One region of the Arthrobacter sp. P1_B9 genome, then DNA from elsewhere that is predicted to be linked to it. Evidence: riboswitches for the same ligand, from Rfam matches in the RefSeq annotation. Region 1 holds a riboswitch; each other region holds the start of a gene.
The links. Region 1 has a riboswitch for cyclic di-AMP ahead of AC1D1A_RS18035 (NlpC/P60 family protein). Riboswitches for the same ligand answer to the same signal wherever they lie in the genome.

Region 1 (5,014 bases):
CTTGCGGATCTTGGCGGCGTTCCCAATGGCGCCCCCGTGGACAGGCCTGTGAACCTGCTGGAGGCCATGGCCGGCTACGGGGTAACTTCCCGGGTTACGGTCAACCGACTCGCGGAGCCGATCCAGGTGGAGCCGGAGCTTCTGGCCCAGCTCGACGAGGGCGGAATCAGGCCTGGCGCGCTTGTCTCGCTGGAGCGGGTGGGGGAGTACATCTCGGTCCGCGTCCCCGATATCGAAGGTGCCCTGGAACTGCCGCCCGAGGTTGCCGCGCACGTCTTTGTAACAGTCGCCTGACCAGCCACTACGCGCCGGTCATGGGACGACCCATGAGTTGTCCACAATTGCGGTTACGGATTTATTACCGGGCGGCTTAATCGCCTATAGTTAGTGCCCAGTACCGATACCAAAGCGTTACCTGATCCGAAGCCGAGCCCTGCCAGCGGATCAGTCGCAGAACTACCTCCTGGCAGGGGCGGGGGAACCACTTTCGGCTGCTACTTCGGCAGCCTTGGGGTGAAGTCCGTCAGCGGCAAGCAGCTTCCACCGAAGGATCCCCTGGGATGCATCTGTGCGTGGCTGCTTGCAACGGCGGACCGGGTCTTTGATCTCTCTGACCCGAATCCGACAGCTAACTTCGCAGGCCATCCAGAGAGGAACCGTTCTTGACCACCCAGACCTCCAGGGGCCGTCGCCGCGCGACCGGTCCCGCACCGGAGCCGCGTCCCGTCGTCGCACACACGGCCGAACGCCCGCGGGACGTGCACCGGGATGAACGCCGTCGCCGTCGCAGTCCGTTCCGCCAGGTCACGGACTTTGCCGCGGCCAGCGGGGTCGGGCAGAAGGCCGGGATCGCCCTGGCCGCAACTGGTCTGGTTCTGACCGTGACGGTCCCCGTCACGAGCCCGGTGATGGCTTCGAATCCGGGCGGGTCCGGCGCGCTCTCCGCTGCCGTGCAGCCGGATGTCACCGCTGCCGCCGCCGCCAAAGTCGACTTCAACCGCACGGCCGTCACCACGAAGGGCGATCCGGACGGGAAACTCAAGCAGCTGCTGAGCGCCCAGTCTGTGGGCACCATCACCCGCGCGGCATCGGCCGGCACCCTGGGTGCGCCGCTCGACCAGCTGGTCACGGCCTCGCCCTTCGGCTACCGTGTCAGCCCCATTACCGGGGGCGCGGGGGAGTTCCACCGCGGCCAGGATTTCGCCGCCCAGTGCGGCACGGCGGTCCACGCGGCCGCCAGCGGCACCGTGACCTTCAACGGCTGGCATCCCTTCGGCGGGGGGAACCGCGTGGTCATCGATCACGGCAACGGCCTGGAGACCACGTACAACCACCTGTCCTCGGCCTCGGTCAAGGTCGGCCAGAAGGTTTCCCGCGGTGACGTCGTCGCCATGAGCGGAACCACCGGCGCCTCCACGGGCTGCCACCTCCACTTTGAAGTGATGGTCAACGGCGATGTCGTTGACCCGCTCGGCTGGCTCTAAAAAGACGATGGGCTGCTCTCAACTTCCTGTGACACGCCGTGATCTGAATGTGACATTGGATCCGGACTGCTGTAGGGTTTGAAGCACGCCAACTTTTCCGAAGTTGGCGCTCTTGAGTGGATTGCCTAGCTCTGCCACCGCTCAAGGTCCGTTCGCATTACATCGTCTGGCAGGGGCGGGGGAACCAATTTTGGCCTTCGAAAGAAGGCCTTGGGGTTAAGTCGCAAAGCTTCCCAGGAAGCAGCGCGGCCGGGTGACTCCCATCCGAATCCGACAGCTCACCTCGTAGGCATTGGGAGAGGCTACTTTCGTGTCTTCACGCCACAATTCTGCGCGCATGCGCACCGGCGAGGCTCTGTCGAGCCCGCTGGAATCCACATCACGTGCCGCCCTTGCCGGCGCCCGGATTGGATCACGTTCCGCAGGCTCAATCTCTAGCGAGCCCGGACAGCATGCAGTTTCCGCTTTTGGCGCGTCTTCGCAGTACACCCTTCGCTAAGTAACCCATTTCGGGGCGATCCGGCGTACCCCCAAGATGCCGGAGCGTCCTCAGTCCGCGCCCGAAAGCGCGCGGTCCAAGGATCACGAAAGAGAGAACTTAATGACTACTCGTGCAAACGTTGCACGGCACCGCGCCGAGGTCACCAAGACCAACTCGCTGGCTGTTATTGCTAAGGCTGTCGGCGACAACGCCGGCGGCGTGGGCCGTCAGGCTGCGGTCATCGCCGCAGCTTCCGGTCTGGTCCTGACCAGCGGAATCGCAGCCAACGCTGCTGAAACCAATGTTCAGCGCGAATCCACCTCCGCTTCGGCCCTGGAAGTCCAGTCCGCAGCTCCGGCCACCATCTCGGCCGCTTCCACCATCGCGATCTCCTACGAGAAGCCCGCCGTGACCACCACGCCGGCTCCCGTTGTCGAGGCTCCCAAGCCCGTTGTCAAGGTCCAGGACGCCACGGCCACCCGCGCCGGCGGCACCGAGCTTGGCGTCAGCGGCGGCGTCGCTGCCCAGGCCCCCGCTGGCATCGGAAGCGGCGCAGGCGCGACCATCGCCGCCGCTGCCTACGCACAGATCGGCGTGGCGCAGGACTGCACCGCCCTCGCCACCAACGCCCTGGCCGCGGCAGGCATCCACTACCACGGCTGGCCGGCAGGTTACCTGTCCCTGGGCCGCACCGTGAGCGCCGCCGAGGCACGCCCGGGCGACCTCGCTTACTACCAGAACGGCGGCGTGGGCATGGCTCACATCGCGGTCTACGTCGGCAACGGCATGGCAGTGCACGGCGGCTGGAACGGCGGCACCACCGCGCTGTACAGCGTCAACGTCGGCTCCGGCCCGGTCTTCATCCGCGTCGGCGCCTAAGCACGAACCCCAGCATTCCGAAAGACCCCCGCCTGCAGGCGGGGGTCTTTTGCGTTGCCGTGCAGTGAACTTTCCGCGCCCGGGACCGCACCGGTGAAAAAATATTCGGTGATCCGGCACTTGAGTGTTTACTCTTGTGTTGTCGATCCATAGCCCGACCATGCAGAGGGCAGCCGGCCCTCGTGCCGCTGGCGGGTGCGGCCGTGAAGAGGTATGCGGATGCGCACTCTCGTTCTGAATGCTGGATATGAACCGCTGGCGGTCATCACCTTCCGCCGGGCGCTCGTCCTTGTCCTGACCGGAAAGGCCAGCGTGGTGGCCGAAGGGGACGACCCCGTGGTCGGCCCCCAGGACATTTTGGGCCGCCCGTCCGTGATCCTGCTGAACCGCTACATCCGGCCCAGGTACAACACGATGACTGCGGTGAGCCGCCGCGGCGTGCTGCGCCGGGATGCCCACCGCTGCGCGTACTGCGGCAAGGCTGCCCACACCATCGACCACATCCAGCCCAAATCGCGGGGCGGGGCCGACTCCTGGGAGAATCTGGTGGCGGCGTGCCTGCGGTGCAACAACGCCAAGAGCGACCATACGCCGGCGGAGATGGGCTGGAAGATCGGTTTTGTTCCGGGCCCGCCAAAGGGTGCCATCTGGCAGATCAAGGAACTCGAGAAGCCGACGCCGGCCTGGGATCCGTTCCTGCTGCCTGAATCGGCTGCCTGATCTGCCCCCTTGCTGATTGATCAGCCGGTGAAGACGCTGCCGGCGCACGTGACGGCTTGTTCGGTGGCCGCTGGCGCCGCGCTAGGCTGAAACGATGGAGTTCGATGCCATCATTCTCGCCGGGGGGCGGTCCTCACGCCTCGGCGGCGTGCCCAAATCCGGGCTGGTCTACGACGGCGCCACCCTCCTGGAGCGGTCACTGCGGGCCGCCGGCGCGGCGGGGCGCACCGTCGTCGTGGGCCCCGACCCCGGGGGCCTGCCCGGCGGCGTCCTGACCTGCCGGGAAGAGCCGCCCTTCGCGGGTCCGGCCGCAGCCATCGCGGCGGGGCTGGCCGCCCTGGCCGCCGATCACGCGAGCCGGCACGCAGTAGCCGCGCCCTATACCCTCGTCCTGGCGTGTGACATGCCCCGGTCGGAAGGCGCGGTCCATGCCCTGGCCGAGGCGCTGGCCGCGTCCGGTGCAGGCACGCCGGAAAGGGACGCGGCCGACGGCGTCATGGCCGTCTCGGCCGACGGCCGGAAACAGCCGCTCGCGGGCTTTTATGGCACGGCCGTGCTACATCGTTCTGTCGCGGACGCCGCGTCCCGGGACCGGTTGGAAAACGCGTCGGTGTTCGCCCTTCTTGCTAGGCTGGACGTGCGGGAAGTTCGCGTTCCCCCGGGTTCCACGGATGACGTCGACACCTGGGATGACGCGTCCGCACTGGGGGTATCCGGCAGGATTCCCGACGGCGGTCCGGGCTCCGGCCCGGCTCTGCACAGCTGAACTCGACCATGGAGGCAAACGGTGAAAAGCCAGGACGAAACACTGGAAGACTGGTGCCGTGCCCTGCTCCAGGCCCTGGAGCTGGACGACGTTGAGATTGACGTGAATGAGGTCCTCGCCCTGGCCGGCGTGGCCGCCCATTCCGTGGTGCGCCCGGCGGCACCGCTGACCACATTCATTGCCGGCTTTGCGGCCGGCCTGGCCTCAGGCTCCGGGCAGGCCGCGGACTCCGTGTCCATGGAGTCCGCGATGGCCGTGGCCCGCCGGCTCGCCAAGGACTACGCAGCCGCCGAAACTTCCGGGGCATGACGGCTGCGGCCCCGGACGGCAACGGCCCCACCACCGCCGCAGGTGGAGATGGCGTCAGAGATGGCGGTGAAGATGGCGTCAACGATACCGGCGGAAATGGCGTCGGAACTGGCGGTGGAGAGGCTCCCGTAGACGGCTCTGGTGGCCCTCACATCGCGGCGCACCAGGATGCAGCGGGCGAAGACACTGCGGACCAGGATGCAGCGGACGAGGAGGCAGGGGACCAGGGCGCCGCGGACCAGGACGCCGCGGACGAGGACACTGCCGCGGAGCCGCACAGGCACCTGGCCCACACGTGGCAGGAGGCCCGGCAACTCGCGTTCGAGTGCGCCGTTCCCATCCCGGCCGCCCCTGTTCCGCTGCGGCAGGCGCTCG
Region 2 (5,014 bases), on a different contig from region 1:
CCTATGTTCATCACCTGCGCCGGAAGATCTCCAAAGCAGTGATCCGCACGGTGCACGGCCTCGGATACCAGATCGGCGAAGCCCATGAGTGACGGCCGGCCGGCCGGCGGAAATCCGGACCACTCCATCCTGCGCAAGGCTTCCCTCAAGGTCGCGGTGCGGATCAGTGCTGCGTGCGCGGTCATGGTTCTCGGGCTGCTCGCCGCCACGGCGCTATACCTCACGAACCAACTGGCCCATCCTGAAGTGCCGGGCTCGGCGGCGGCCGGGACGGCCTACACCTACCTGGATTCCAAGGACGTCCTCGAAGCCATGATCATCGCCGGGGTGGCGGGAATCCTGCTGGCCGGAATCGTCGGGTGGCTCAGTGCGCGCAGCGCGATTCGTCCCCTCAGTGATGCCCTGGCAAGGGAGCGGCGTTTTGTCCAGGACGCCAGCCACGAATTGCGCACGCCATTGACCATCCTGGACACCAGGATCCAGCTGGCCCAGCGCAACACTGTGCCCGGCTCCAGGCAAAGCCACGACCTGGCCCGGATCCGGGAGGACGCCGCGACGCTGACAGGGATTGTCAACGAACTGCTCCTCGCGGCAACCGCGGAGGCCCCGGACCGTTCCGCGCCCCCTGCCGACCTCGCCGACGCTGCCGCCAGCGTCGCCGGCAGCCTCCAGCAGGTGGCAGAGCAGCGCCAGGTGCGTCTGGAATTCTCCGCCGATGCCCGGCCGCTGGCCCGGATCGAGAAGAATGCGCTGCGGCGTGCCGTGCTGGCCCTGGCGGACAACGCGCTGGCCCACACGCCTCCGGGCGGCCGCGTGTCCATCACGACCTCAATCGAGCAGAAGCGCGCCGTGATCACGGTGGCGGACTCCGGGACCGGAATCACCGGCGTCGATCAGGCCCGGATCTTTGACCGGTTCGTGCGGACGGCCGGCACCGGCACCTCACAGGGACAGCGGAGCTTTGGCATCGGCCTGGCCCTGGTCCGGGAGATTGCTGTCGCGGCCGGGGGCACCGTCGAGGTGGCCGCGACGGGCGACGAGGGAACCGTCATGAAGTTGACGCTTCCGCTCATGGGCAGCGGGAATCCCTGAGGTCCATCCGCCGGGGAAAGATATGCCATCGGGATCCCGGACTCCCGAATGCGGAGACAGGAAAGACCGGCGGTCGAGTTGCCCCCAAGGGAACTCGAGCGCCGGTCTTTCCGGACTGTCTGGCCCCGGGTCGGGGCCGTGCGGCTTAGGCGCGGACGAACGTCACGCCGCCGGTCGCGGTGAGCCAGGACAGCGGGTGGACCATGGTCTGGTTCTTGCCGTTCATGCCGCCACTGACCACCTGGCCGTTGCCGGCGTAGATGCCGACGTGGCCGGACTGGACCACCATGTCACCGGGCTGCGGCGTCGCCACAACGGTTCCAAGGCCAAGGAACGCGCGGGGACCGATGTCGCCAACGGGCTTACCCGCGGCGCCAAGGGCCTTTTCCACCATGGCGGTGCAGTCCTGGGTGATGCCCACCTGGCTGTAGGCGGCCGAGAGCATGATGGCGTTGCGTCCGCCCGCGGGCGCCGCGGCCGGCGCTGCTGCCGGAGCTGCTGCCGGAGCGGCCTGCACCTGGATGACCGGCTTGGCCGGAGCCTTGGGCGCTGCCGCCGGGGCTGCAGCGGGAGCCGGAGCCGGTGCGACGGGCTGTTCGATGACCGGCGCGGCAACAGAATCCACTGCGGGGCGCTCGAAGCTGATCTTGACGCTTGAATCGGCGCTGACGGGGGCACTGACCTGTCCGGTGACGTCGACGTTCGACGCCGGAGCAGAGTCACGCTGCACGGGGGCGGTGGCGGCGTTGGCGGCCATTCCGCTGGTCAGGACCAGGCCGGATGCGGCGGCGAGGACGGCGGCATGGCGCGCAAAAGTATTGACTGAAGTCATGAAAAATGTAGCCTCTCCCAATGCCTGCGAGGTGAGCTGTCGGATTCGGATGGGAGGCACCCGGCCGCACTCCCGGGCCCGTCGTTGCGGGCACTGTGCGGCTTCACCCCAAGACCTGCATATCAGCAGATCAAAAGTGGTTTCCCCGTCTCTGCCGGACGTTGATGCGAGTTACCCCCGGGCCGCGGCAGAGTTAGGCAATCGGCTGGGGAGCGCCCGTATCGGAGACAACAGGCACTCATCAACCGTAGCGCGAACCGCACCCGAAAGTCACATTCAGGTAACGGAGCCGTGATGCCGGGCCGCAATTTGCCCATAGGGCGGCGCCGTTTCCGAACATAGGATGATGCCATCAGCACCACCGGAAGCGGAGGCCCGAAAATGAACAGCCATTGTGTCGCCATCTGCCAGTTGAGCACTCAGCCCCAAGAGGATTTCGACGTCAACACCGAGCTGCTGATCCTCGACGGCGGGGACGTCCACGTGAGCACATGGGACGCGGAACCGCGCGACGGGGGTTTCGACGAGCACATCCTCAATGACCGGGTGGACGCGCTCGGGTACATGGTTGTCAACGACTGGGCTTTCCTGGACGGCAAGGCCTATGCGGTGGTGGAACGGCGGTCAGGCCCGGCGCCGGCCGGCCGCCGCGAACCGTGACCTTCCTGTCGCTGGCGCTGATCGCCGTCATCGCCTTGGCTGGCCCCCTGCTGGCCCTGCCGGCGCGCTGGCACTTGCCTGTCATGCTGGGTGAGCTGCTGGCCGGCATCGCGATCGGGCGCTCAGGCCTGGCCCTGGTGGACCCCGCGGACCCGACGTTCACCCTGCTGGCCAATATCGGGTTTGCGCTGATGATGTTCGTGGCAGGCACCCACGTTCCCGTGCGGGATCCGCACATCCGTGGCGCCCTCGGCAAAGGCTCCCGCCGGGCGATGGTGGCCGCAGCGGCAGCGGTGGTGATCGGAACCGGCATCGGACTGCTGTTCGGGACTGGACATGCTCCCCTCTACGTCGTGCTGCTGGCCTCCTCGTCGGCCGCCCTGGTGCTTCCAATCGTCGATTCCCTGCGCCTCGGCGGGCCAGATGTCGTCGCTATGACAGCGCAGGTGGCAATAGCCGACACAGCCTGCATTGTGGCGTTGCCGCTCCTGGTGGATCCGCCCCACGCAGTCCAGGCGGCGCTGGGTGTCCTCGCGGTGACCGGGTGCGCGGTAGTGCTCTTTGTCGGCTTGCGCTGGCTGGAGCGCCAGGGAATCCGTCGGCGCGTGCACCGGCTCTCGGAAAGCCGCAAGTTTGCCCTGGAGCTACGGATCCAGCTGGCCGTGCTCTTCACCCTGGCCGGTGTCGCGACGTGGAGCAATGTGTCTGTGATGATGGCAGGCTTTTCTTTCGGCCTGGTGATGGCTGCGGTCGGCGAACCGCGGCGGCTGGCCCGGCAACTGTTCGCGCTCAGCGACGGCTTCCTGGGTCCGCTCTTCTTCGTGTGGCTGGGTGCATCGCTGACGCTAAGGGACCTGGCCGGGCACCCGGACATGATGGCCCTCGGCCTGTTGCTGGGGGCCGGGGCCCTGCTGGCCCACGCCGACCTGGCTTTCCTGGGACTCCCGCTGTCGCTGGGGGTGTTGTCGGCGGCCCAGCTTGGCGTACCGGTGGCTGCGGCGAGCATCGGCACGCAGCTTCAGGTCCTGCTCCCAGGCGAGGCCGCGGCCCTGCTGGTGGGAGCGCTGGTCACCATAGCCGCGGGCGCCGTCGCCGGGTCACGGGCGGCGAGGACTTTCGCGGTCCCGGCAAATGCCGGCGGCAAGTCCGGAAATTCCGGCAGCGCCGTTGGGCAGGGCGATCCGGGGGGTCCGAAGGCCTGACAGTCCGGATGTCTAAATGCCTGGGCCAAAGCCGAGCCGGCGGCGAAATTTCGGAGGGTCATTCTCCAATGGACGTGAATTGCAGCTCCGGCCTCCACTTTGCCATCTCTGCCAGGACCCGGGAGACGGCATCCCGGACAGCTGTGCCGTCGGCGTCGAACGTCCCGCCCGGCTCGCCGAGCACCGCGTTGGCGTGCCGGAGGAACCTGTCCCAGTCCCCCGCGCCCGCGCGCAGCGCCAGCAACGGCGAGAGAAGCGCGGCCCGGCGCAGCCAGGCGTCGGGCTCGCGCACCCACCGGTCCAGCACGCTGTCGGCCCGCACCCTGGCCAGAACATCGAGTCCGTCCACCAGGGGCCCGACGACGTCGACGGCGAGCGGATCCACAAGGTCCCGCACCCGCGCCTGCCGGATGAAGCCCTCCAGCCGGGTGAGGTCGGAGTTGGTCAGGAGCTTCACGTTGGCCTGCAGCAGGACCACGGCGGCCAGCCGGCGCTCGAAAACCGGCGCGGCCCCCCGGCCGGAGCCTCCGAGCCCGGAGCCCCACAGTTCGGAACTCAGCGCAGTGACCTCATCGCGGGACAGCCCGGGATAGCGGCGGCCGGCATCCCGGACCGTGCCGCGCACGGCGCCCACGGACGTGCCGTAGAACCGGAGGCCGCTGCCCGCCGGCTCCGTTTCCAGCCGCGCCTGAAGCTGTTCAGCGCGGCGCCAGGAAGCTTCGCGCTGCAGCGAGAGGTCGATGAATTCGCCGGCATCACTCACCTGTCCATTCTTTCCCCTCGCGGCTCGCGGCGGAAACGCGGTGCCAAGCTGTCCTGGGCGGTGGACCCGGACCATCTGCCTAGACTGAACTGGCAAGCCTCCGATCGAAAGCGGTTTACGCAACCATGCACACCAAGCTGACACTCGCCATCGCACTTTCCGGCATGACGCTGGGGGTGGCAGGATGCGCTGCCCCTGCGCCATCTACCGCACCGTCGCCTGAGTCACCTGCGGCATCCGCGGCGCCGGCCCCTGATTTCGCATTAGACATCACGGGGGCGCCCGGCCGGATTGCCCAGGCCGGCCTCACTGTGCTGACGGCGGAGGGCAACGTGGACCACTATCACGCACATCTGGACGTGCTGAAGGACGGCAAGCCCATCGCGGTGCCGGCCAATATCGGCATCACCACCGGAGCTGACCACAGGGCCAACGGCATCTCAGCCCTGCACACCCACGACACCA
Region 3 (5,014 bases), on a different contig from region 1:
GAAGTCAGCAGGGCCGGGTTCCTGGCCGGGGACGGCGCGGTCAAGAGCCTCTCCCCCGCCGACAACAAGGTTCTCCTGGCCCTCACCCCGAGCGGCGTGTCCGTGGACCGCAGCCTTTCGGCCGGCGCCTACCGGCTCACGGCGGCGCGAACACCGTACGGTGACGTGATTGTGACCGGACTCCCGCTGGCAGAAAAACAAAGCACCCTGGCCTCCCTGGTCTGGACCATGGTGGTGGTGTCCGCAGGCGGGCTCGTGCTGATCGGGCTCGCCGGCACGGCCCTGATCCGGCGGACCATGAAGCCGCTGGAACAGCTCTCCGAGGTTGCCACTAAGGTCTCCCGTCTCCCGCTGGACGCCGGCGAGGTGGCGCTCGGGGTCCGCGTCCCGACGTCGGCGGCCCATCCCGGAACGGAAGTGGGCAGCGTGGGCTACGCGCTGAACAAGATGCTGGACAACGTCTCCAACGCTCTCGAGGCGCGGCAGGAGAGCGAGATGAAGGTCCGGCAGTTCGTCGCCGACGCCTCGCACGAACTCCGCACCCCGCTGACGGCCATCCGCGGCTACACGGAGCTGATGCGGATGACCGAGCATTTCACCCCCGACGGCGAGAGGTCCCTCGCCCGTGTGCAAAGCCAGTCCGAGCGGATGACCACGCTCGTGGAGGACCTGCTGCTGCTGGCGCGCCTGGACGAGGGACAGCCGCTCAAAATCTCCGACGTCGACCTCACCCAACTGGCCATCGAGACGGTCAGCGATGAGAAAGTCATGGCCCCGGACCGCATCTGGCAGCTGGAACTTCCGGACGAGCCCGTGGTGGTGCGCGGTGATGCGACCCAGCTTCACCAGGTCCTCGCCAACCTGCTGTCCAATGCGCGCAAGCACACGGAACCCGGGACCAAGGTGGTCACGGGCGTCATGCGCTCGGCTGACGGCAGTGCCGTGGTCACCGTGACAGACAATGGCAGCGGCATCGCCCCGGAATTTATCGGCCGGGTCTTCGCCCGCTTCACCCGGGCCGACGCCTCGCGCACCAATCCGGCGTCGAACCCCGCAGCCGTCCCCGCCGATTCTGCCGTCGCGACGGCCAGGGTCGGGTCCGGGGCCGCCGCACGCTCGTCCTCCGGCGCCGTTTCCGGCAGCCGCGGAGGTCACGGCACGGCGACCGCCGCGCCGACGTCCGAGGGCACCAGCGGGTTGGGCCTGTCCATTGTCCAGTCGATCGTGGAGGCCCACGGAGGAACAGTCGAGGTCACGTCCCGGCCGGGCCGCACGGAGTTCGCCGTGCGGCTGCCCGCCTCGCCGCCGCCGGCGTAACCGGAACGGCCGCCGCCGGCGCAAACGACCCGGACGGTCGACCGGTGAGCCCGGCGCAACCCGACACCCCGGCACTGTGACTCCTGTTACCAAAATGTGACTTAAGCGGCCGGGTCCTGTAGCGTCGTTAGCGTGCGCCGCCATCGGTGCCGCATATCCGGACGGACGCCAAACTCTGCCGCTTCCCGGATTCCGCTGGACCAGGCAGAGGCGGGGGACCCAGAGTTCCCGGGCAATCTGCTTTCATGCGCCCTCGGGGTGAAGCCGACACGTGATGTTCCGTGCGGCCGGATGACCTCATCCGAACCCGACAGCTAACTCCGCCGGCGTTGAGAGGCCACCATGACTGAATTCCAGGTACAAACACGCCCTGACGGCGGTTCGCATTCCCGCTCAGTTGGCGCCGCCAAGTCGCGCCACCGCGCCGAACCGGTCAAGCAGGCATCCGCCCTGTCGCGGTTCGCCGCCGGGCTCGGTGTAACCGGCCGCCGTGCCGCCGTCGTCACCGCCGCGTGCGCGCTGCTGCTGGGTGGCGGCGCCGCCAGCCAGGCGGCAGAGCCGGGCGCCCACACGGCGAATGTTGCGAGCCAGACGGCCACGATCGCCGACCCGCTGGCCAAGCTCAACTTCGAGCGGGTCCAGGTGGCTGGGCCGACCGCTGCCACGGAAAAGAACGTGGCTCCCCAGATCTCGGAGGTTAAGGCAGCCGAAGCGCTGATCCACGCGCCCGCTGCTGCCGCACCGGCAGCCGCGGCAGCACCTGCTCCGGCACCCGCGGCAGCCCCCGCACCTGCTCCGGCTCCCGCGGCAGCCCCCGCTCCGGCACCGGCAGCCGCTCCGGCACCGGCACCGGCAGCCGCGCCGGTCGCAGTCGACGACCCCGCCGGCGCGCAGGCCTACGCCGCGTCCCAGCTGGGAAGCTATGGCTGGGCACCCGGCCAGATGCAGTGCCTGCACAAGCTGTGGACCAAGGAATCCGACTGGAAGACCACCGCCACGAACGCCAGCAGCGGCGCCTACGGCGTGGTCCAGTCCCTGCCCGCCTCGAAGATGGCGAGCGCCGGCGCCGATTACATGACCAACTACCGGACCCAGATCAACTGGGGCCTGAACTACGTCAAGTCGCGCTACGGTTCCCCCTGCGGTGCCCTGAACTTCCACTACGCACACAACTGGTACTAAACCGGCACTAGCCGCCCCCGCCCTGGAGGCCCCGGATCCGCATGGATCCGGGGCCTCTTTGCGTCTCCACGGCCGGACCGGCCCCGGCGGCCCGGACTTCCACAGCCCCCGCACAGCTTGACCCTAAAGCCCTCATATGGGCCGCCGGGAAAGTTGAGCCATGACATTCACAGACCAGGCCACAGGAACCCTGCCCCGCTCCACGGCGACGCCGGCCGGCCCGGCGGCCCCCGGGGCACCCTCGGGGCTTGCGCTGGCCGACGCACCCGTCCCGGGCCCGATCGCTGGGGCCCTGACCGGCCCCGGCGGCCGGCGCACGGCCATTGATACGCGCGCCAGCACGCCCCTGCTGGACGTCACCATCCCGGTCTTTAACGAGGAACGGGACCTCGAGGCCTGCCTGCGCCGGCTCCACGCGTACCTGCTCGGCGCCTTCCCGCATTCCTTCCGGATCACCGTGGCGGACAACGCCAGCACCGACGGAACGCTCAAGGCCGCGGAACGGGTAGCCCGCGAGCTGCGCGAAGTGACGGTGGTCCATATGGCAGAAAAGGGCCGCGGAAACGCACTCCGCAAGGTGTGGCTGGCCTCGCCGTCGCCGGTCCTGGCGTACATGGATGTGGATCTTTCCACTGATCTGGCGGCCCTCGGCCCGCTCCTTGCCCCGCTCATTTCCGGGCACTCCGACCTGGCGATCGGGACACGGCTGACCCGCAACTCCCGCGTGGTCCGCGGACCCAAACGGGAATTCATCTCGCGCAGCTACAACTTCCTGCTCCAGGCCCTCATGGGCGCCCACTTCAGTGACGCGCAGTGCGGCTTCAAGGCGATCCGGGCGGACGTGGCCCGGCAACTGCTTCCCCACACGCTGGACAACGCCTGGTTCTTCGACACCGAGCTGCTGGTCCTGGCAGAAAAGTGCGGCCTGCGCGTCCACGAAGTCCCGGTGGACTGGACCGACGACCCGGATTCCAGCGTGGACATCGTCCAGACGGCCCTCGCGGACTTGCGCGGCATGGCACGGTTGAGCCGGGACCTGGTCTCGGGCAGGATCCCGGTTCCCGACCTGCGCGCGGCCCTGGCCCGCGGACCGCTGCCGGCCGCCTCGCGGGCACAGGAACAAAGCCCCGGCGGAAGCCTCTTCGGACAGCTCGTCCGCTTCGGCAGCATCGGGGTGGCCTCCACCCTGGCCTACCTGGCGATTTTCCTGCTCTGCCGCGGGTTCATGGACCCGCAGCTGGCAAACTTCCTCGCGTTGCTCACCACCGCCGTGGCCAACACTGCGGCCAACCGGCGCTTCACGTTCGGCATCCAGGGCGGCAGCCAGGCGGCTCGCCACCATTTTGAGGGGCTGCTGGTCTTCGGCATCGGGCTGGCCCTGACCTCGGGCGCACTCGCCCTCGTTCACGCCGCGTCGGGAGCGGCCCCGGACCGCTGGCTTGAACTGCTCACGGTCACCGCCGCCAACCTGGCCGCCACGGCCGTGAAGTTCCTGCTCTTCCGGTTGGTGGTTTTCCGCCACAGGCCCGCCGCTGCCGTTCCGGCGCCCGGCGCCCCCGATCCTTCCCTCTCCCGCACAGAAAAGGCCAAGTAAATGACGGCAACCATTAGCCCCACCGCCGGAGCCCAGGGCGGTTCCCCGGCCGGCAGGCCGCCGGCCGCCGAGGAACAGCCACACCCGGTTCCCGGAGACGGCGGGACGGCGCCCCATCTGCCCGCGTCCCCGGCGCCGGCCACCCAAGGCCGCCGGGACCGGCTGCTGTTCGGACCGCAGCCCCGCTGGGTGCGGCCCTCGGCAGCGCTGCTCCTGGTGGTCTCCGCGGCGTTGTACCTGTGGAATCTGGAGGCCACCGGCTACGCCAACTCCTTCTATGCCGCGGCGATCCAGGCCGGGACCAAGGACTGGACCGCGCTGCTCTTCGGCTCCCTCGACGCCGGCAATGCCATCACGGTGGACAAGCCCCCGGCCGCACTCTGGATTCCCGCCCTCGCGGGACGGATCTTTGGTTTCTCGGCCCTGAGCATGCTCATTCCCCAGGCGCTCATGGGAGTGGCCGCCGTCGGGCTTCTCTACCTGACCATCAAGCGGGTGTCCGGGCCGGCCGCGGGCCTGCTCGCCGGCGGCGCCCTGGCGCTGACCCCGGTGGCCGCCCTGATGTTCCGGTTCAACAACCCGGACGCGATGCTCACCCTGTGCCTGGTGCTGGCGGCCTACCTCACCACCCGCGCCATCGAGAAGGCCGGCTGGAAGTGGCTCGCCGCGGCCGGCGCGGTCATCGGCCTGGCGTTCCTGAGCAAGATGCTGCAGGGCTTCCTGATCGTTCCCGGGCTGGCCCTGGCCTACCTGTGGGCGGCGCCCACCACCCTCGGCCGCCGGCTCCTGCACCTGCTGGCCGCCGCCGCCGGGATCGCCGTCGTGGCCGGCAGCTACGTTGTGCTGTTCCAGCTGACGCCGGCCTCGGTCCGGCCGTACATGGCGGGGTCTGAGACCAACAGCTTCCTGGAACTGACGTTC

Region 2: another riboswitch for cyclic di-AMP. It lies ahead of AC1D1A_RS10290 (hypothetical protein); the one in region 1 lies ahead of AC1D1A_RS18035 (NlpC/P60 family protein).
Region 3: another riboswitch for cyclic di-AMP. It lies ahead of AC1D1A_RS09190 (aggregation-promoting factor C-terminal-like domain-containing protein); the one in region 1 lies ahead of AC1D1A_RS18035 (NlpC/P60 family protein).

Annotation. Positions count from the first base shown of each region.
Region 1 covers NZ_JBFUAA010000015.1:134,816-139,829, reverse strand. Annotated here, with positions in the region: gene AC1D1A_RS18045 (iron-dependent transcriptional repressor DtxR) at 1-294, shown strand, start outside; cyclic di-AMP (ydaO/yuaA leader) riboswitch at 445-658, shown strand; gene AC1D1A_RS18040 (M23 family metallopeptidase) at 663-1,484, shown strand; cyclic di-AMP (ydaO/yuaA leader) riboswitch at 1,621-1,790, shown strand; gene AC1D1A_RS18035 (NlpC/P60 family protein) at 2,086-2,844, shown strand; gene AC1D1A_RS18030 (HNH endonuclease) at 3,064-3,564, shown strand; gene mobA (molybdenum cofactor guanylyltransferase) at 3,659-4,330, shown strand; gene AC1D1A_RS18020 (DUF6457 domain-containing protein) at 4,352-4,639, shown strand; gene AC1D1A_RS18015 (molybdopterin molybdotransferase MoeA) at 4,636-5,014, shown strand, end outside.
Region 2 covers NZ_JBFUAA010000006.1:37,077-42,090, reverse strand. Annotated here, with positions in the region: gene AC1D1A_RS10300 (response regulator transcription factor) at 1-92, shown strand, start outside; gene AC1D1A_RS10295 (sensor histidine kinase) at 85-1,092, shown strand; gene AC1D1A_RS10290 (hypothetical protein) at 1,238-1,924, opposite strand; cyclic di-AMP (ydaO/yuaA leader) riboswitch at 1,932-2,134, opposite strand; gene AC1D1A_RS10285 (hypothetical protein) at 2,336-2,584, shown strand; gene AC1D1A_RS10280 (cation:proton antiporter) at 2,581-3,786, shown strand; gene AC1D1A_RS10275 (DNA alkylation repair protein) at 3,845-4,549, opposite strand; gene AC1D1A_RS10270 (hypothetical protein) at 4,675-5,014, shown strand, end outside.
Region 3 covers NZ_JBFUAA010000005.1:88,995-94,008, forward strand. Annotated here, with positions in the region: gene AC1D1A_RS09185 (sensor histidine kinase) at 1-1,317, shown strand, start outside; cyclic di-AMP (ydaO/yuaA leader) riboswitch at 1,501-1,660, shown strand; gene AC1D1A_RS09190 (aggregation-promoting factor C-terminal-like domain-containing protein) at 1,660-2,499, shown strand; gene AC1D1A_RS09195 (bifunctional glycosyltransferase family 2/GtrA family protein) at 2,660-4,093, shown strand; gene AC1D1A_RS09200 (glycosyltransferase family 39 protein) at 4,094-5,014, shown strand, end outside.